Regions from separate parts of the Saccharopolyspora gloriosae genome, predicted to be linked through region 1. Evidence: riboswitches for the same ligand, from Rfam matches in the RefSeq annotation. Region 1 holds a riboswitch; each other region holds the start of a gene.
The links. A riboswitch is a leader RNA that binds a small molecule or an ion and turns the genes downstream of it on or off. The one in region 1 is predicted to bind thiamine pyrophosphate.
Positions count from the first base shown of each region.

Region 1 (5,115 bases):
ACCCAGCACCTCCACCTCATCCGAGCCGTCCGGCGGCGAGCAGACCGCGCCCGGCGAGCCCGGCGAATCCGGGCAGAGCGACGCGACGGAACCGACCCGCGAAACCGGCGGATCCGAAGCCCCGGCCACCGGGGAGACCACCGGCGCCGAACAGCCGCAGGAGTCGGGAGCCGACGTTCCCGGCGGCGAGATCGGGCAGCGGGAAAGGGTCGACGCTCCGTGATCGAATAGCAGCTGATGGTGATGATTCCCGGTTATCCCGCTCAAAAGCGGGTTAACCGGGATTTCTTCGTCGATTGATGCGGCGAAAGGAGGATGTGCGGATCGGTGGTCCCCACCAATACTGCTCCCCGTCGGGATCTTTGAGCCCCACCTCAAGGAGTAGGGAGACCAACCTATGACGCGCAAGCTCGCGGCCAGAGTGGCCGGGACGATCGTGCTGGCCGCCGGAACCGTCGCCGCCTTCACCATGCCCGCCTCGGCCACCGTCGCACCCGCGCCGGAGAAGGCCGCCACCCAGCTCGAAGCCATGCAGCGCGACCTCGGCCTCACCGCCGACCAGGCGCAGGCCCGGCTGCACAGCGAGGCCATCGCCAACACCGCGAACCAGACGCTGCGCGGCTCGCTCGGCGAGGCGTTCGGCGGCTCCCGCTACGACGCCGACCTGGGCAAGCTCGTCGTCGGCGTCACCGACGCGAACCTGATCGACCAGGTTCGGGCCGCCGGAGCCGAAGCGAAGCTGGTCGAGTACAGCACCGCGCAGCTCGGCGGAGTCGTGGACGGCCTCAACGCCCACCAGGCCCCGCAGGGCGTCACCGGGTGGTACCTCGACTCGGCCGCCAACTCGGTCGTGCTCACCGCCGCCACCGGTTCGGCCGCCACGGCCACCGAGTTCGTGCGCTCCACCGGCGTGGACCAGCAGGCCGTGCGGGTCGTCGAATCCGAGGAAGCCCCGCGCATCCTCGCCGACGTGGTCGGCGGCAACGCCTACATGATCGGCAGCGGCGCCCGCTGCTCCATCGGTTTCTCCGTCGAAGGCGGCTTCGTCAGCGCCGGGCACTGCGGTAGCGAGGGCGACACGACCAGCACGCCGTCGGGCACCTTCGCCGGTTCCTCGTTCCCGGGCGACGACTACTCCTACGTGGAGACCGCGTCCGGCGAGACCCCCCAGCCGCTGGTGAACGACTACGCGGGCGGCACCGTCGGCGTCGGCGGTTCGACCGAGGCCGCCGAAGGCGCCTCGATCTGCCGCTCCGGTTCCACCACCGGCTGGCACTGCGGCACCGTCGAAGCCAAGAACCAGACGGTGAACTACGCCGAAGGCACCGTCGAGGGCCTCACCCGAACCGACGTGTGCGCCGAGCCCGGTGACTCCGGCGGTTCGTGGCTGTCCGACGACCAGGCGCAGGGCGTGACCTCCGGTGGTTCGGGCGACTGCACCAACGGCGGTACCACGTACTTCCAGCCGGTCAACGAGATCCTGGACGCCTACGGCCTCACCCTGCTCACCCAGTGAGCCAGGGGGCCCGGACCTGCCCCTCAGATCCGGGTGACGCCTGATCCAGCCCAGAACGAGCTGCACCTCAGCCCCACGAGGTGCAGCTCGTTTTGCATGTTGTCGTGGTCGTTTTGCTCGGGTGGTGGGGTGGCGGAACCTCAGCTGCTTGCTCGCTGCGGGATCTTTTTCCCGAGTGGCTCCGCCACGAGGGAAAAAGCTGTCCTCGCGAGCAAGCAGCTGAGAACCCGCGGCGGTGCCGGTGGGCAGGGTGGTCGCTGCTCAGCGGCTTCGCCGCTGACAGGACAACGACCACGCCTCGTGGCGGGGCCACTTCGGAAAGGGGGCCGAAGCTGGAAGAACGCTCGCCGTCAGGTCGGGAGGCCTGCTCGGAGTGATTCGGCGGCGGACTGGGGGTCTTCGGCTTCGGTGATCGCGCGGACCACGACGATTCGTTCCGCGCCTGCCGCGACCGCTTCGGCGAGGTTCGCGTGGTCCACGCCGCCGATCGCGAACCACGGCCTGCCGTGCCCGCGGTGCTCCGCGGCGTGGCGCACCAGCTCCAGCCCCGCCGCCTCGCGGCCCGGCTTCGTCGGCGTCGTCCACACCGGGCCGGTGCAGAAGTAGTCCACGCCCGGTTCCGTGGCCGCCGCGTCCGCCTGCACCACGTCGTGCGTGGAACGGCCGATCACCACCTCGTCGCCGACGATGCGCCGCGCCGCCGGCACCGGCAGGTCGTCCTGACCCAGGTGCAGCACGTCCGCCTCCGCGGTCAGCGCCACGTCCGCGCGGTCGTTCACCGCCAGCAGTGCGCCGTGCCGCACGCACGCCTCCGCCAGCACCTCCAGCGCGGCGAGCTCCTGGCGCGCCTCCAACGGCGCGCCGCCGGAGGTCTTGTCCCGCAGCTGGATGATGTCGACGCCGCCGGACAACGCGGCCTCGGCGAACTCGGCCAGATCACCCCGCTCCCCGCGCGCGTCGGTGCAGAGGTACAGCCGTGCGTCGGCGAGCCGCGTGCGGATGCCGTAACCGTCCAATCCGGGCATGCCCCCAGGGTATCCGCAGCGGGGGAGGGCACCGGCCGGATGCTGACCTCACCTGGCGGAGTGAGTACGGTGGGTGGTGGTCCGCACGGGAGTCCGGAGAAGAACCGGACTGAGAGGGGGCGACCGCCCCGACCGTCGAACCTGATCCGGGTCATGCCGGCGCAGGGAGCGTAGATGTCGCAGCAGTCAGCCGTCACCGTCGTGGGCGGCGGGATCATCGGTCTCGCCGTCGCGTGGAAAGCCGCGCGCGCGGGGCACCGCGTCCAGCTCGTCGACGCCGGTGAACGCGCCGCGTCGTGGGTCGCAGGTGGCATGCTCGCGCCCGTCGCCGAAGCGTCCCCCGGCGAGGAGGAACTGCTCGAACTCGGCTCCGACTCGCTGCGGCGCTGGCCCGAGTTCGCCACGGAACTGGCCGCGGACTCCGGCCTGCCCACCGGACTGCGCCGGGAAGGCACGCTCGTCGTCGGCGTCGACGGCGCCGACCGCGCCGAACTGGACATGCTCGCCGACCACCTCGCGTCCCGCGGGCGCAGCGTCACCCGGCTCACCGGCCGGGAACTGCGCCGCGCCGAACCGTCGCTCGGCCCAGCCGTGCGCCGCGGCCTGGAAGTGCCGGGCGACCTCGCCGTGGACAACCGGGTGGCGCTGGCCGCGCTGCGGAAGGCGGCGGCAGCGGCGGGCGTCGACTTCCGCGACGGGCGGGCGCTGCGGGTGCGGCCCGGCGCGGTGGAACTCGCCGACGGCACCGCGCACTGCGACGTCGCGGTGATCGCCGCCGGCGCCCGCTCCGGCGAGCTGCACCCCGGGCTGACCGGGCGAATCCGGCCCGTGAAGGGGGAGGTGCTGCGGCTGCGGGCGCGCGCCACGGCGCTGCCGCCCCCGACCCGGACCGTGCGCGGACCGGTGCACGGCAGGCAGGTCTACCTGGTGCCGCGCGACGACGGCGGACTCGTCGTCGGCGCCACCCAGTACGACGCGGGCTACGACCTCGACGTCACCGTCGGCGGAGTGCGGGACCTGCTCGCGGACGCGGAACGGCTGGTGCCGGGCCTCGCCGAGTACGCGCTGGTCGAAGCCATCGCCGGACACCGGCCCGGCACGCACGACAACCTGCCGCTGATCGGCGAGCTGGAACCCGGCGTGCTCGCCGCGACCGGGCACCACCGCAACGGTTTCCTGCTCGCACCGATCACCGCCGACGCGGTGCTCGCGGCGCTGTCCGGCGCGGAACCCACCGCGACCGCCGCCGACCCCGGGCGAGGCGCGCGGCCCGTTTCCCACGACAGAGGAGGGCAACCGTGCAAGTAGTGATCAACGGATCGGCTCGGCCGGTGGACGAGGACGCCACGCTCGCCGCGGTGCTGGCCGAGTTCGGCGTGCCCGAACGAGGAGTCGCCGTCGCCATCGACGGAACCGTGGTGCCCAGGGCCTCCTGGGCGGCCACCGAACTGCACGACGGCGCCGCCGTCGAAGTGCTCACCGCGGTGCAAGGAGGCTGACGTGGACGATCCACTGGTGATCGCCGGGCGCGAGTTCGGCTCGCGGCTGATCACGGGAACCGGGGGCGCAGCGAACCTGTCCGTCCTGGAACGCGCGCTGCTGGCCTCCGGCACCGAGCTCACGACGGTCGCGATGCGCCGCGCCGACGCGGGCGGGCGCACCGGCGTGCTCGACCTGCTGCACCGGCTCGGCATCGAAGCGCTGCCCAACACCGCGGGCTGCCGCACCGCGGCGGAAGCGGTCCTCACCGCGCAACTGGCGCGGGAAGCCCTGGAGACGAACTGGGTGAAGCTGGAAGTCGTGGCCGACGACGACACCCTGCTGCCCGACCCGGTGGAACTGCTCGACGCCGCCGAACAGCTCGTCGACCAAGGATTCGTGGTGCTCGCCTACACCAACGACGACCCGGTGCTGGCGACCCGGCTCGCCGACGCCGGCTGCGCGGCCGTGATGCCGCTGGGCTCGCCGATCGGCACCGGCCTCGGCATCCGGAACCCGCACAACATCGAGATGATCGTGTCCCGCGCGACCGTGCCGATCGTGCTCGACGCCGGCATCGGCACCGCCTCCGACGCGGCGCTCGCGATGGAACTGGGCTGCGACGCGGTGCTGCTCGCCAGCGCCGTCACCCGCGCCCAAGACCCGGAACGGATGGCCGCCGCGATGCGGTCCGCCGTCGAGGCCGGTCGGCTCGCCGTCGGTGCGGGCCGGATTCCCCAACGCTTCTGGGCCACCGCCTCCAGCCCCGCACGTTCTTGAGGGGGAATTGCCCGCCCGGTCGTTTTGCTCGGGTGGTCGGGTGGCGGAACCTCAGCCGGTCTCTCGCTGCGGGATCTTTTTCCCAAGTGGCTCCGCCACGAGGGAAAAAGCTGTCCTCGCGAGAGACCGGCTGAGAACCCGCGGGTGGGCCACTTTTTTGACGTGGGCTATGTGCTTCGCACATACGGGCACGGCTTCGCCGCAAGGCAGGCGGGACTTCGTCCGCCCACTGCACGGCTTCGCCGCAAGGCAGGCGGGACTTCGTCCGCCCACTGCACGGCTTCGCCGCGAGGCAGGCGGGACTTCGTCCGCCCA
Region 1 covers NZ_JACHIV010000001.1:6,052,049-6,057,163, reverse strand. The annotation lists gene BJ969_RS26280 (hypothetical protein) at 1-223, shown strand, start outside; gene BJ969_RS26275 (S1 family peptidase) at 398-1,516, shown strand; gene thiE (thiamine phosphate synthase) at 1,867-2,541, opposite strand; TPP riboswitch at 2,617-2,726, shown strand; gene thiO (glycine oxidase ThiO) at 2,716-3,849, shown strand; gene thiS (sulfur carrier protein ThiS) at 3,840-4,040, shown strand; gene thiG (thiazole synthase) at 4,042-4,800, shown strand.

Region 2 (5,115 bases), 5.2 Mb from region 1:
CCGCCGCCGAGTGGAGCACAGCGGCGCCGCTGAACGCCCCGCCAGGCGGCGGCCCGGGATGCCTCCGAGCGGAGCCGCGCCCACCGTGTTGTTAGGTTCGGCGCCTGCGCGCGCGCCGCGACCCCGAACGGTGGAGATCTCCAGTGACCAGTTCCGCAACACGCCCCACGCTGTACCTGGTCGCCACGACCGGGAACCCGAACTACGGCGACGAGCTGATCGCCGCGACCTGGCTGAAATACCTGGCCAAGGTCGCCCCCGACAGCGAGGTGTGGGTGGACTGCCCCAACCCCGGTCCCAGCGAGGTGCTGCTGGGGCACCTGCACCCGCACGTCCGGTTCACCGACACGCTGTGGCGGCTGTGCTGGTCCGCGCCCTCCGACGAGCCGTGGGAAGTGGCGTCGTTCGTGCAGCACGCCATGATCAACCCGGGGCTCGCGCCGCACTGGCTGGCCGGCATCGAACTCGCCGCGCGGGCCGACCTGGTGCACATCATCGGCGGCGGGTTCATCAACGGGATCTGGCCGCGGCACTACGGGTTGCTGGCCGGCGCGGTCGCCGCGGTGCGCCGCTCCGGCGGGCGCGCGGTGATGACCGGGCAGGGCCTGTGGCCCGCGCCGGAGGAGGCGCACCCGCTGGTGCGCAACCTCGCTTCGCAGTTCGAGCTGATCGACGTCCGCGACGAGCCGTCCGCGGAGCTGCTCAACTCCGCGGGCCAGCTCACCGCGACCGGTGACGACATGTTCTTCGGCATCGAGCCGGAGCTGTACCGCACCGACGACCTGCGGGACGTGATGATCTGCCTGCAGTCGGACCTGCTGGACGTCACGGTGCCCGCGCTGGCCGGTTTCCTGCTCGACACGCTGCGCGCCTGGGACGTGCACCCGGAGCAGGTCGGGATCATCGAGGGAATCCCGCGGGTGGATCGGGAGGTCTTCGCGCTGGTCGAGCACGACCTGCCCGGTTCCCGGTTCTACGCCTTCTCCGAGATCATGGATCACGGCCTGCCCGCCGCCGCCGGTCAGCGCTGGTTGTCCACCCGGTTCCACATGCACCTGATGGCCGCGGCCGCCGGTGCGCACGGCGTCGCCGTGTCGATCAACTCCGGGTACTACACGAACAAGCACCGCTCGTTGATCCAGCGCGGCTCCGGCTGGGGCCTCAGCGAAGGGCTGCAGGTTCCGCCGCCGCCGCAGGAAGGCGGGTACGAGCAGTCCACGCTCGCCGCGCTGCAAGAGGCCAAGTCGAAGCTGGCCTGGTCGATCTACGGGGACTGACGCCGCCGGGCGGCGGCGTGCTTCACGCCGCCGCCTGCTCCGGTCCGCTCGCCGAAATCCCGCCCTGCGTCGCCGGATGCAGGACGTGGATCTCGGCGTCGGGTTTCTCGGCTTCCGCTTCCGCCTGGGCCGCCGCCGCGTCGCGTCGGCGGTCGGCGATGTAGAAGGGCGCTGCGGCCAGCACCGGCACCAGCATCCCCGCCAGCATGATCACAATAGAAGTACCCGTACTCAAAGGTCACCGAATCCCGCCGCCGCGGTGAGAAGAAGTCCCACGTCTGAACACGCCGAACGAACGTGTCGTAAACCTCATCGTCGTGGCGGAGGGTGTTCGTTAACACCACTCGAAAGTGCTCCTGATCACGAATTGATCGCGCCGCCGCAGCGCCTCTGACCACCCGACTCTCCGGTTCCACGCGCACCCGATCGACGCTACTCAGGGTGATCAAAAATCTCGGCCGTCGAGCCGCCCTCGCGACAGGGCGAAGCCTCGTGCGCAGGGAAGAACCGTGCCGCCGCAACGAGTTCTCAGGCCGGGAGCCAGCGCGCCGTCGGCCACTGCTCGCGATTCCACGCGCCGTCCCAGAACATCCACTCGTACTCGCTGGCGCGCGCGAACGCGGCCAGCATCCGCTGCCGCATCGGCGCATCGGCCGCCGCCGCGACCCGGTCCACGAGCTCGCGGGCGTTGAGCACCGCCGCCGCGAACTCGTCGTCGGCGTACGTCTCGATCCACCGCCGGTACGGGTGGCCCGACACGTCCCCGACGGCGGCCAGGATCTCGCTGCCCACGTGCTGGTACACCCAGAAGCACGGCAGGATCGCCGCCAGCAGCACCGGATACGGCTCCACCAGCGCGCTGCCGCGCAAGAACGAGGTGTAGGCCGTGCACGACGGCGAGGTCACCACCCCGGCGAGGTCGGCCTCGGTGAGCCCGAACTCCTCCACGTACCCGGCGTGCAACCGGCGTTCCTCCACCAGCGCGCCTTGCGCCGCACCGGCCAGGAACGCCGCGTCGGCGGGGTCCTCCGCCCGCGTGGACGCCGCGGTCAGCGCCTGCGCGAAACCGACCAGGTACCGCGCGTCCTGCACGATGTAGAACGCGAACCGCTCCCGGTCCAGCGCGCCGTCGGTGAGTGCCGCGTTGAACGGGTGCTCGACGATGGCCTGCTGCAACGCGGCGGTGTGCTCCCACGCGCCCGCGCAGAAACCGCCGGGCGGTGGGGCGGGAAGCCTGCTCATGAACGGTCCCTCCAGGAGATCGGGTTCACCACCAGCGGTGGAAGTGGTGCACGGGGCCGTGCCCCCGGCCCACGTCCAGCCGGTCCGCGGCGCGCAACGCCTCGGTCAGGTACTCCTTGCCGTCGCGGACCGCCGAGGACCAGTCCGGCCGCTGCGGGCGCAGTGCCGCGATGGCCGCCGACAACGTGCACCCGGTGCCGTGGTCGTTCGTGGTCTCGATCCGCTCGCGGCGCAGGAACTCGGCTTCGCCGTCGCCGCGGAAGAGGTCGAGGCTCGCCGCCTCGCGCAGATGCCCGCCCTTGAGCAGCACCTGCTTGGCGCCCAAGCCGGTCAGCCGCTCGGCCTGCCCGGCCATCCCGCCGGAGTCGGTGATCTCCCGCTCCCCCAGCAGATCCGCTGCCTCCGGCAGGTTCGGCGTGATCAGGTCCACTCGCGGCAGCAGCTCGTCGCGCAGCACCGCGACCGCCTCGTCGGCGAGCAGCCGGTGCCCGCTCTTGGCGACCATCACCGGATCCAGCACCACGTGCGGCGGCGCGTAGCGGTCGAGCACGGCCACGACCGCGCGGATCACCCCGGTTCCCGCCAGCATCCCGATCTTCACCGCGTCCACCCGCACGTCGTCGAGCAGCGTGGTGAGCTGGGAGGTGACGAACTCCGGCGGTACTTCCCGCACCTCGGCGACGCCGGTGGTGGTCTGCGCGACCAGCGCCGTCACCACCGACATGCCGTAGGCGCCGTTGGCGGAGAAGGCTTTCAGGTCGGCTTGAATCCCGGCACCGCCGCTGGGGTCGGTTCCGGCGATCGTCAGCACGTTGGGAACGGGCCGGGCGAATTCCGGCCGGGCAGCACGAACGGTCACGTGGGTGACGTCCCTCCGCTAGCACGAACTAGGTCAGGTTCGACGGGTCTGCTCTCAGCCCGGCCGCTCGCCGGGCACCCCGCGTCACTGCCCCCAACCTAGCAAGCACGGTCAACCCGCCGGAGTCGCCGATCTCGCCGTGCCCTGCGCCGCTCTCATTCGATGAGCCCGATGACCGCTCCCGCGGCGAAGTGCTCGCCCGCCGCGCCCTGCCGCCACAACGTGCCCGAGGCGGAGGCGCGCACGGTGCGCCGGACGCCGTCGGTCACCACCTCCGCGACGGCGGTGCCGCTGCGCACCGGGGCGCCGTCGGCCGCCAGCCAGCGGGCGAGGACCCCCGGCTCGTGCGGATCCTGCCGCGGCCAGGGGAAGTGCAGGTCCGTCACGAGCACACGCCTCCGCAATCGATCATCGTTGCGGTCAGCATGAGCGGTGATCCTTCTCACCACAAGCGAAGCGCGTGCTCGGCTTCGTACGTCGAGTGGCCCAGCGCGGCATCCGCGCCGGACCGAGGGTGCTCCGCCGAACAGCCGCATTAACACGATCGGAGCAGCGCAGCCAGTCATTCCAGTAGCCACGCGAATGCAACGTGCGAGCTGATCGATCCGTCTAGAGTTCGAGATCCGGCCAAGCGGATCGAAGCGCGGCTCGGGACGTCCTGACAGGTATGGGGGTGGGAGCGAAGTGTTCCCCGATCAAGAGCACGTCTGGTGGATCGTCGGAGCAGGGCAGCGGGTCCGGCACGCGATCACGGTGCGCCCCGGTGCCAGACCCGCCGGTGATCCGGTGACCGCGCTGTGCGCGACGACGATCAAACTCCCGCACGAGACCTGGCCGGCCACCAAGGAACCGTCGAGCCGCCGCATCACCGAGCGTTGCCCGGAGTGCGAGCAGCACGTCGACGAACAGCTGGAGCGCGACCGGGATCTCGTGGTCACCACCTGGGACGCGTGAGCGCGAGCGAAGTCACACATCCGACCGCTGATCACCTAGTGAGGCGACCCTGCGTGGCGGATTAAAGTTGACGCAATGGACACCACTGCCGACGCCCCTCAGTCCGCCCGCTCCCGCCGCTCGACCCGGCCGGATCCGGCGAAGGTCTGGGCTCCGCTGGCCGGTCTCGCCGATGCCGCGGCGCAGAGCGGGACGTCCGGAGCCGTCGCGATCACCCGCGGATTCGACCGCAACAGCAGGCTGCGCGCCAAGGCGCTGCGCGACCTGCTGGAGGAGCGGAACGTCGCGGCCATCGAGATCACGCCCGCGGTGGGCAGCGAACGCCTGCTCGCCGACACCGAGATCACCTCCGTGGTGAACCTCATCGGACCCGGTTCCTGGGCTCCCCACCGGCTGGCCGCGAAGCTGCGCACGCCGCTGCTGGCTCCGCGCGCGGAGGAGAACTCCGAGCAGGACGAGGTCGCCAGGGACGTCATCGGCGTCACCGGTGCCGAAGGGGCGCGCGACGTCGCCCTCTCGCACGTCGCGGTGCGCCCGGAGTCCGACGGCGAGGGCAGCCTCATCGTCACCGCCGACGGCGAACCGCTGTCGGTGCCAGGTGGCGCCGCCGCGATCACCTTGCGCGAGCAGCGGCTGGAGATCCAGCTCGCCGGACCGGACTTCGCCGAGCAGACCTTCACCGCGGCCGAGGTCCGGGTGGAGACGGCCGACGCGCCGCACCGCCTGGTCCGCGACGAACTGCCCATCGCGGAGTTCGAGGGCGCGCTGACCTTCACCGCCGAG
Region 2 covers NZ_JACHIV010000001.1:880,651-885,765, reverse strand. The annotation lists gene BJ969_RS04230 (polysaccharide pyruvyl transferase family protein) at 144-1,277, shown strand; gene BJ969_RS04225 (hypothetical protein) at 1,300-1,485, opposite strand; gene tenA (thiaminase II) at 1,806-2,519, opposite strand; gene thiD (bifunctional hydroxymethylpyrimidine kinase/phosphomethylpyrimidine kinase) at 2,545-3,378, opposite strand; TPP riboswitch at 3,372-3,470, opposite strand; gene BJ969_RS04210 (biotin/lipoyl attachment domain-containing protein) at 3,534-3,764, opposite strand; gene BJ969_RS04205 (hypothetical protein) at 4,063-4,332, shown strand; gene BJ969_RS04200 (hypothetical protein) at 4,408-5,115, shown strand, end outside.
Region 2: another riboswitch for thiamine pyrophosphate. It lies ahead of thiD (bifunctional hydroxymethylpyrimidine kinase/phosphomethylpyrimidine kinase); the one in region 1 lies ahead of thiO (glycine oxidase ThiO).

Region 3 (5,115 bases), 5.5 Mb from region 1:
TCGCTCAGCGGAACCTCAGCGGCTTCCTCGCTGCCCTTTTGCCGGTGTGATCGCGATTTCTGATGTATGCCGTGCACGGCGAAATCGCTGTCCTCGCGAGGAAGCCGCTGAGAACCCGCCGGTGGTCTTGTTGCTCAGGCTGGTCACTGCTCAGCGGCTTCGCCGCTGACAGGACAAACGACCACGAACGCCGCTCACCTGGAAATACAAGATCAAAGATGGGCGGTCAGTCCTGGGTGACTGCCGCGGCGAGGAATCCGCAGGTAGATCGGGTTCAAGTTGACGGCGTACCGGGGAGGAGCGCGGAAGCCGGTGCGATTCGGGAAGCCGGTCTCGGGTTGGCCGGAGAACGGGCCGCGATGCGTTCGAGCGGAGGTGCCGGGAAACGATTGCTGTCGTTGTCGATCGGTTGACCCCTGATCGGGGGTCGGGGTGCGGCTCACGCGGAATTCTCCGGAGTGCCGAATGCGGATCCGGCACATTCGGGTGAAACGTTGCGAGGTGCCGGTAGCTGAGCGCTGGTGCCGCTCAGCTGCTGGTAGAAGCGCCGGGTGTCATGATTCGCATGGCGTTACCGGCCGCTTTAAGTTGTGCCCATGCAGCTCATCACCTCGATCTGCGGGGACTGCAACGGCAAGGGTTGCGGTAACTGTGGTGACACCGGAACGATCACCATTCTTGAGGACTAGCAGGCGAAATCCGCGATTTCGCGGGATAGCCCGCCGCGCGCGATGCGGCGGGCGCCGCCGCCCACCCCGCACCGTTCGAGCACTGCTCCCGCCCCGCCGTCGACGGGGTGACGGCCACCGTCCGCCCGCGCCCGTCGAAGCGGGCCGTGCGCAGCGGGCATCGCTGCTAGCGTGCCGAAGATGGCTACCACCGAGCCCGTCCTGGTCATCGGTGCCGGAGTGACCGGTCTCAGCACCGCCGTCACCCTCGCCGAAGCCGGTGTCCCGGTGCGCATCCGCACCGACGAACGGCCCGCCGAGACCACCTCGGCCGTCGCCGGGGCGATGTGGGGGCCGGCGCTGCTGCAACCCGCCGACCGCGTTCAGGGCTGGGTCGCCCGCACCTACCACCGCCTCGTCGAACTCGCCGCCGACGACACCAGCGGCGTGCACCTCGCCGCCGGGCGGATGGCGGCCCGCGTCGACCTCGGCGACCAGCTGCCGCCCGAGGCGCTGCTGCTGCCCGACCTGCGCCGTTGCGCACCCGACGAGCTACCGGACGGGTTCGTCAGCGGCTACCGGGCGACCGCGCCGCTGATCGACATGCCGCGCTACCTCGACCACCTCACCGAGCGGTTCCGGGCCGCCGGTGGGGAACTGCTGCTCAGCCCGGTGTCCTCGCTGGTCGAAGCGGTCGAGGAAGCGGGCAGGGTCGTGAACTGCACCGGAGTGGGCGCGCACGAACTCGTCGGCGATCCCGGAGTGCGTCCCGTGCGGGGCCAGCACGTCGTCGTGCGCAACCCCGGTGTCACCGAGTACTTCGTGGAGATCGGAGCCGGCCCCGAGTTCACCGCGTACATGCCGCACGGCGACCACGTGGTGCTCGGCGGTACCGCGGTCGACCAGGACTGGTCGCGCATCCCCGGACGCGAAGCGGGCGCCGCCATCCTGCGGCGCTGCGCGCACGTCGAACCGCTGCTCGCCGGAGCCGACGTGCTCGGCGAGACCGTGGGACTCCGCCCCGGACGGGACGCGGTCAGGCTGGAGGTCGAGCGGTTCGGCGGCGGCACCGTCGTGCACAACTACGGGCACTCCGGGTGCGGCGTCGCGCTGTCCTGGGGCTGCGCCGCGGAAGCCGCCGAGCTGGTGCTGACCGGCTGAGGTCAGGACAGGGCGTCGACGACCCCGTCGATCTCCTCCGCCAGCGTGACGTCCTTCGCCGTGATGCCGCCCTGCGAATGCGTCGACAGCGAGAACGTGACCTTGCGCCAGCGGATGTCGATGTCCGGGTGGTGGTTCTCGCTCTCGGCGATCTCCGCGATCCGGTTCACGCCCTGGATGGCCTGCGGGAAGCTCGCGAACTCCACCGTCCGCGTGATCGTGGTTCCGTCCTGGGCCCACTCCGGCAGTCCGGCGAGCGCTTCGGCGACCTGGGTGTCGTTCAGCAGTTCGGTCATGGCTCCATGGTGGTGGTCGACCGGCCGGATTGCGACCGTCGGCCCCACCCGGAGCGGTGACACGTAGACTGCCGTCGCCACGGGAGTCCAGCGCGCTGGGCTGAGAGGAGGGGCGAATCCCCTCGACCGTCCGCACCTGAACCGGATCATGCCGGCGCAGGGAGGTGTCGCGATCAGCTCGACGTTGCACACGTGGCCGTTGCCGTGTGCTGCTCGGGAGGACCGTTGAACCGTTACCTGCGCTGGGTCGCCGCCCTTGCGGTCGCCTCGCTCACCACCGGGTGCTCGCTCATCGGGAGCTCCGGCCCGGAGCCCGCCGCGCGCACCGTCACGCTCGTCGCGCACGATTCGTTCGTCGCCGACCCCGCCGTGCTCGCCGACTTCGAACGGCGCAGCGGCATCCACCTGGAAGTCCGCAACAGCGGTGACGCGGGCGAGCTGACGAACAAGCTGGTGCTGTCCCGAGCCGCGCCGCTCGGCGACGTCGCCTACGGCGTCGACTCGACGTTCGCGTCCCGCGCGCTCGGCGCAGGCGTGTTCGCGCCGCACCGGTCCGCCGCGGCCGAACGCGGACCGCAGCGGTACGCGCAGGACCAGGAGCAGCGGCTCACCGCGATCGACGTCGCCGACGTGTGCCTGAACATCGACACCGGCTGGTTCGCGCAGCACCGGGTGCCGGAGCCCGCGACGTTGCGCGACCTCACCGACCCCCGCTACCGCGGGCTGATCGCGTTACCGGACCCGACGACGTCCTCACCCGGGCTCGCGTTCCTGCTCGGCACCGTCGCCGCCTTCGGCGATCCCGGCTGGCAGGACTACTGGCGGGACCTGACCGCGAACGACGTGAAGCTCTCCGCCGGGTGGGAAGAGGCCTACAACCAGGACTTCTCCGGAGCCACCGGGCAGGGGCCGCGGCCGATCGTGCTGTCCTACGCCTCCTCGCCCGCAGCGGAGGTCGACGAGACCGGTCGGCCCCGGACTCGGGCACTGCTCGACACCTGCTACCGGCAGGTCGAGTACGCCGGTGTGCTGGCCGGGGCGAAGGACCCGCAGGCCGCCGGTGAAGTCGTCGACTTCCTGCTCTCACCTGAATTCCAAGCGCAGGTGCCGGACCAGATGTACGTGTACCCCGCGGTCGACGGGGTCGCGCTGCCTCCGGGCTGGGCGGAGAGCGCGCCGCTGCCGCAGGACCCGGCGGAGCTGCCCGCCGCCGAGGTGGAACGCAACCGGGACCGCTGGGTGGAGCAGTGGCGGACGCTGGTGCGGGGATGAACCACGGCCTCCGCCGGCGGTTGCCCGTGGCGCTCGCCGCGGTGATCGTGCTCGGTTTCCTCGGGCTGTTCTTCGCCTGGCCCGTCGCGGCGATCGTCGGGCTGGGACTGCGCGGTGAAGCCGGGGCGGTGCTGGTCGAGCCGTCGACGTGGCGGCTCGTGGGCTTCACGCTCGGGCAAGCCGCCGCGTCCACCGCCGTCGCGTTGCTGGCGGGACTGCCGCTGGCCTACGTGCTGGCCCGGCTCGCGGTCCCCGGCCGCGGGCTGCTGCGGGTCGCGGTGACCGTGCCGTTCGTGCTGCCGACGATCGTGGTGGGCATGGCGTTCCGGGCGTTGTTCGGCGCCGATGCCGGGGTGCTCGCGATCGTGCTGGCCAACGCGTTCTTCAACGTCGCCGTCGTCGCGCGCACCGTGAGCGGGCTGTGGAGCCACCTCGACCGGCGGATGGAGGACGCTGCCCGATCGCTCGGCGCGAGCCGGTTGCGCGCGTTCACCTCGGTGACGCTGCCCGCGCTGCTGCCCGCACTGGGATCGGCCGCCTCGGTCGTGTTCCTGTTCAGCGCCACCAGCTTCGGCGTGGTGCTGGTGCTCGGGGGTGGTGAGCTGCGGACGCTGGAGACGGAGATCTACCTGCGCACCGTGCAGCTGCTGGACCTCCCCGGCGCGGCGGCGCTGTCGCTGCTGCAGCTCGCGGCCGTCGTCGCCGCGCTGCTGGTCGCGACCGTCGCGCGACGACGCCGGGAAACGGCGCTGCGGCTGCGCGCGCCGTCCGACACCGCGCGGCGTCCGCAGGGAGCGGAGTGGTGGGTCGTCGGGCTCGCCGGGCTGGTGCTGTGCGGGCTCGGCACGCCGATCGTGACCTTGCTGCTGCGATCGGTGTCCACCAGGGACGGGTGGGGGCTCGCGGGGTACCGGGCGCTGCTGGGCACCGGGCAGAACGGGACGTTGGAGGTCACCGGGCTCGAAGCGGCGCTCAACTCGGTGCGCACCGCCGTCGACGCGACCTGGATGGCGCTGCTGTTCGGGCTGCTGGCGTCTTTCGTGCTCGTCGCGATCCGGCGCCGGGCCGTCGCCGAAAGCCTCGACCTGGCCCTGATGCTGCCGCTGGGCGTGTCCGCGGTGACCGTCGGCTTCGGGTACCTGATCACGCTCGGTTCGCTGCCGGGAGATCTGCGGACCTCGCCGCTGCTGGTGCCGTTCGCGCAAGCGCTGGTGGTGACACCGCTGGTGATCCGCATGGTGCTGCCGGTGCTGCGGGCCATCGACGAACGACTGCGCCAGGCCGCCGCGACGTTGGGCGCCGGGCCGTGGCGGGTCCGGCGCGAGATCGACGTTCCGCTCGCCGCGCGAACCGTGCTGGCCGCGGCGGGTTTCGGATTCGTCATCGCGCTCGGCGAGTTCGGTGCCACCGGCTTCCTCGCCCGGCCCGACGCGCCGACCCTGCCCGTGGCCATCGCCCGGCTGCTCGGCAGGCCCGGCGAGCTCAATTCGCAACTCGCCTACGCCGCGTGCACGTTGCTGATGATCGTCACCGTGCTCGGCGTCGTGCTCATCGAGCGGCTCCGAGGACGTACCGACGCCGTGGAGGAATTCTGATGGGGCTGGAAGTGCACGGGCTCACCGTCCGCTTCGGCGAGACGACGGCGGTGCGAGAGGTGGATCTGTCCGTGCTGGACGGCGAGGTCCTGGCGCTGCTCGGGCCGTCCGGTTGCGGCAAGT
Region 3 covers NZ_JACHIV010000001.1:517,766-522,880, forward strand. The annotation lists gene BJ969_RS02475 (FAD-dependent oxidoreductase) at 870-1,829, shown strand; gene BJ969_RS02480 (4a-hydroxytetrahydrobiopterin dehydratase) at 1,832-2,125, opposite strand; TPP riboswitch at 2,195-2,305, shown strand; gene BJ969_RS02485 (thiamine ABC transporter substrate-binding protein) at 2,351-3,397, shown strand; gene BJ969_RS02490 (ABC transporter permease) at 3,394-4,992, shown strand; gene BJ969_RS02495 (ABC transporter ATP-binding protein) at 4,992-5,115, shown strand, end outside.
Region 3: another riboswitch for thiamine pyrophosphate. It lies ahead of BJ969_RS02485 (thiamine ABC transporter substrate-binding protein); the one in region 1 lies ahead of thiO (glycine oxidase ThiO).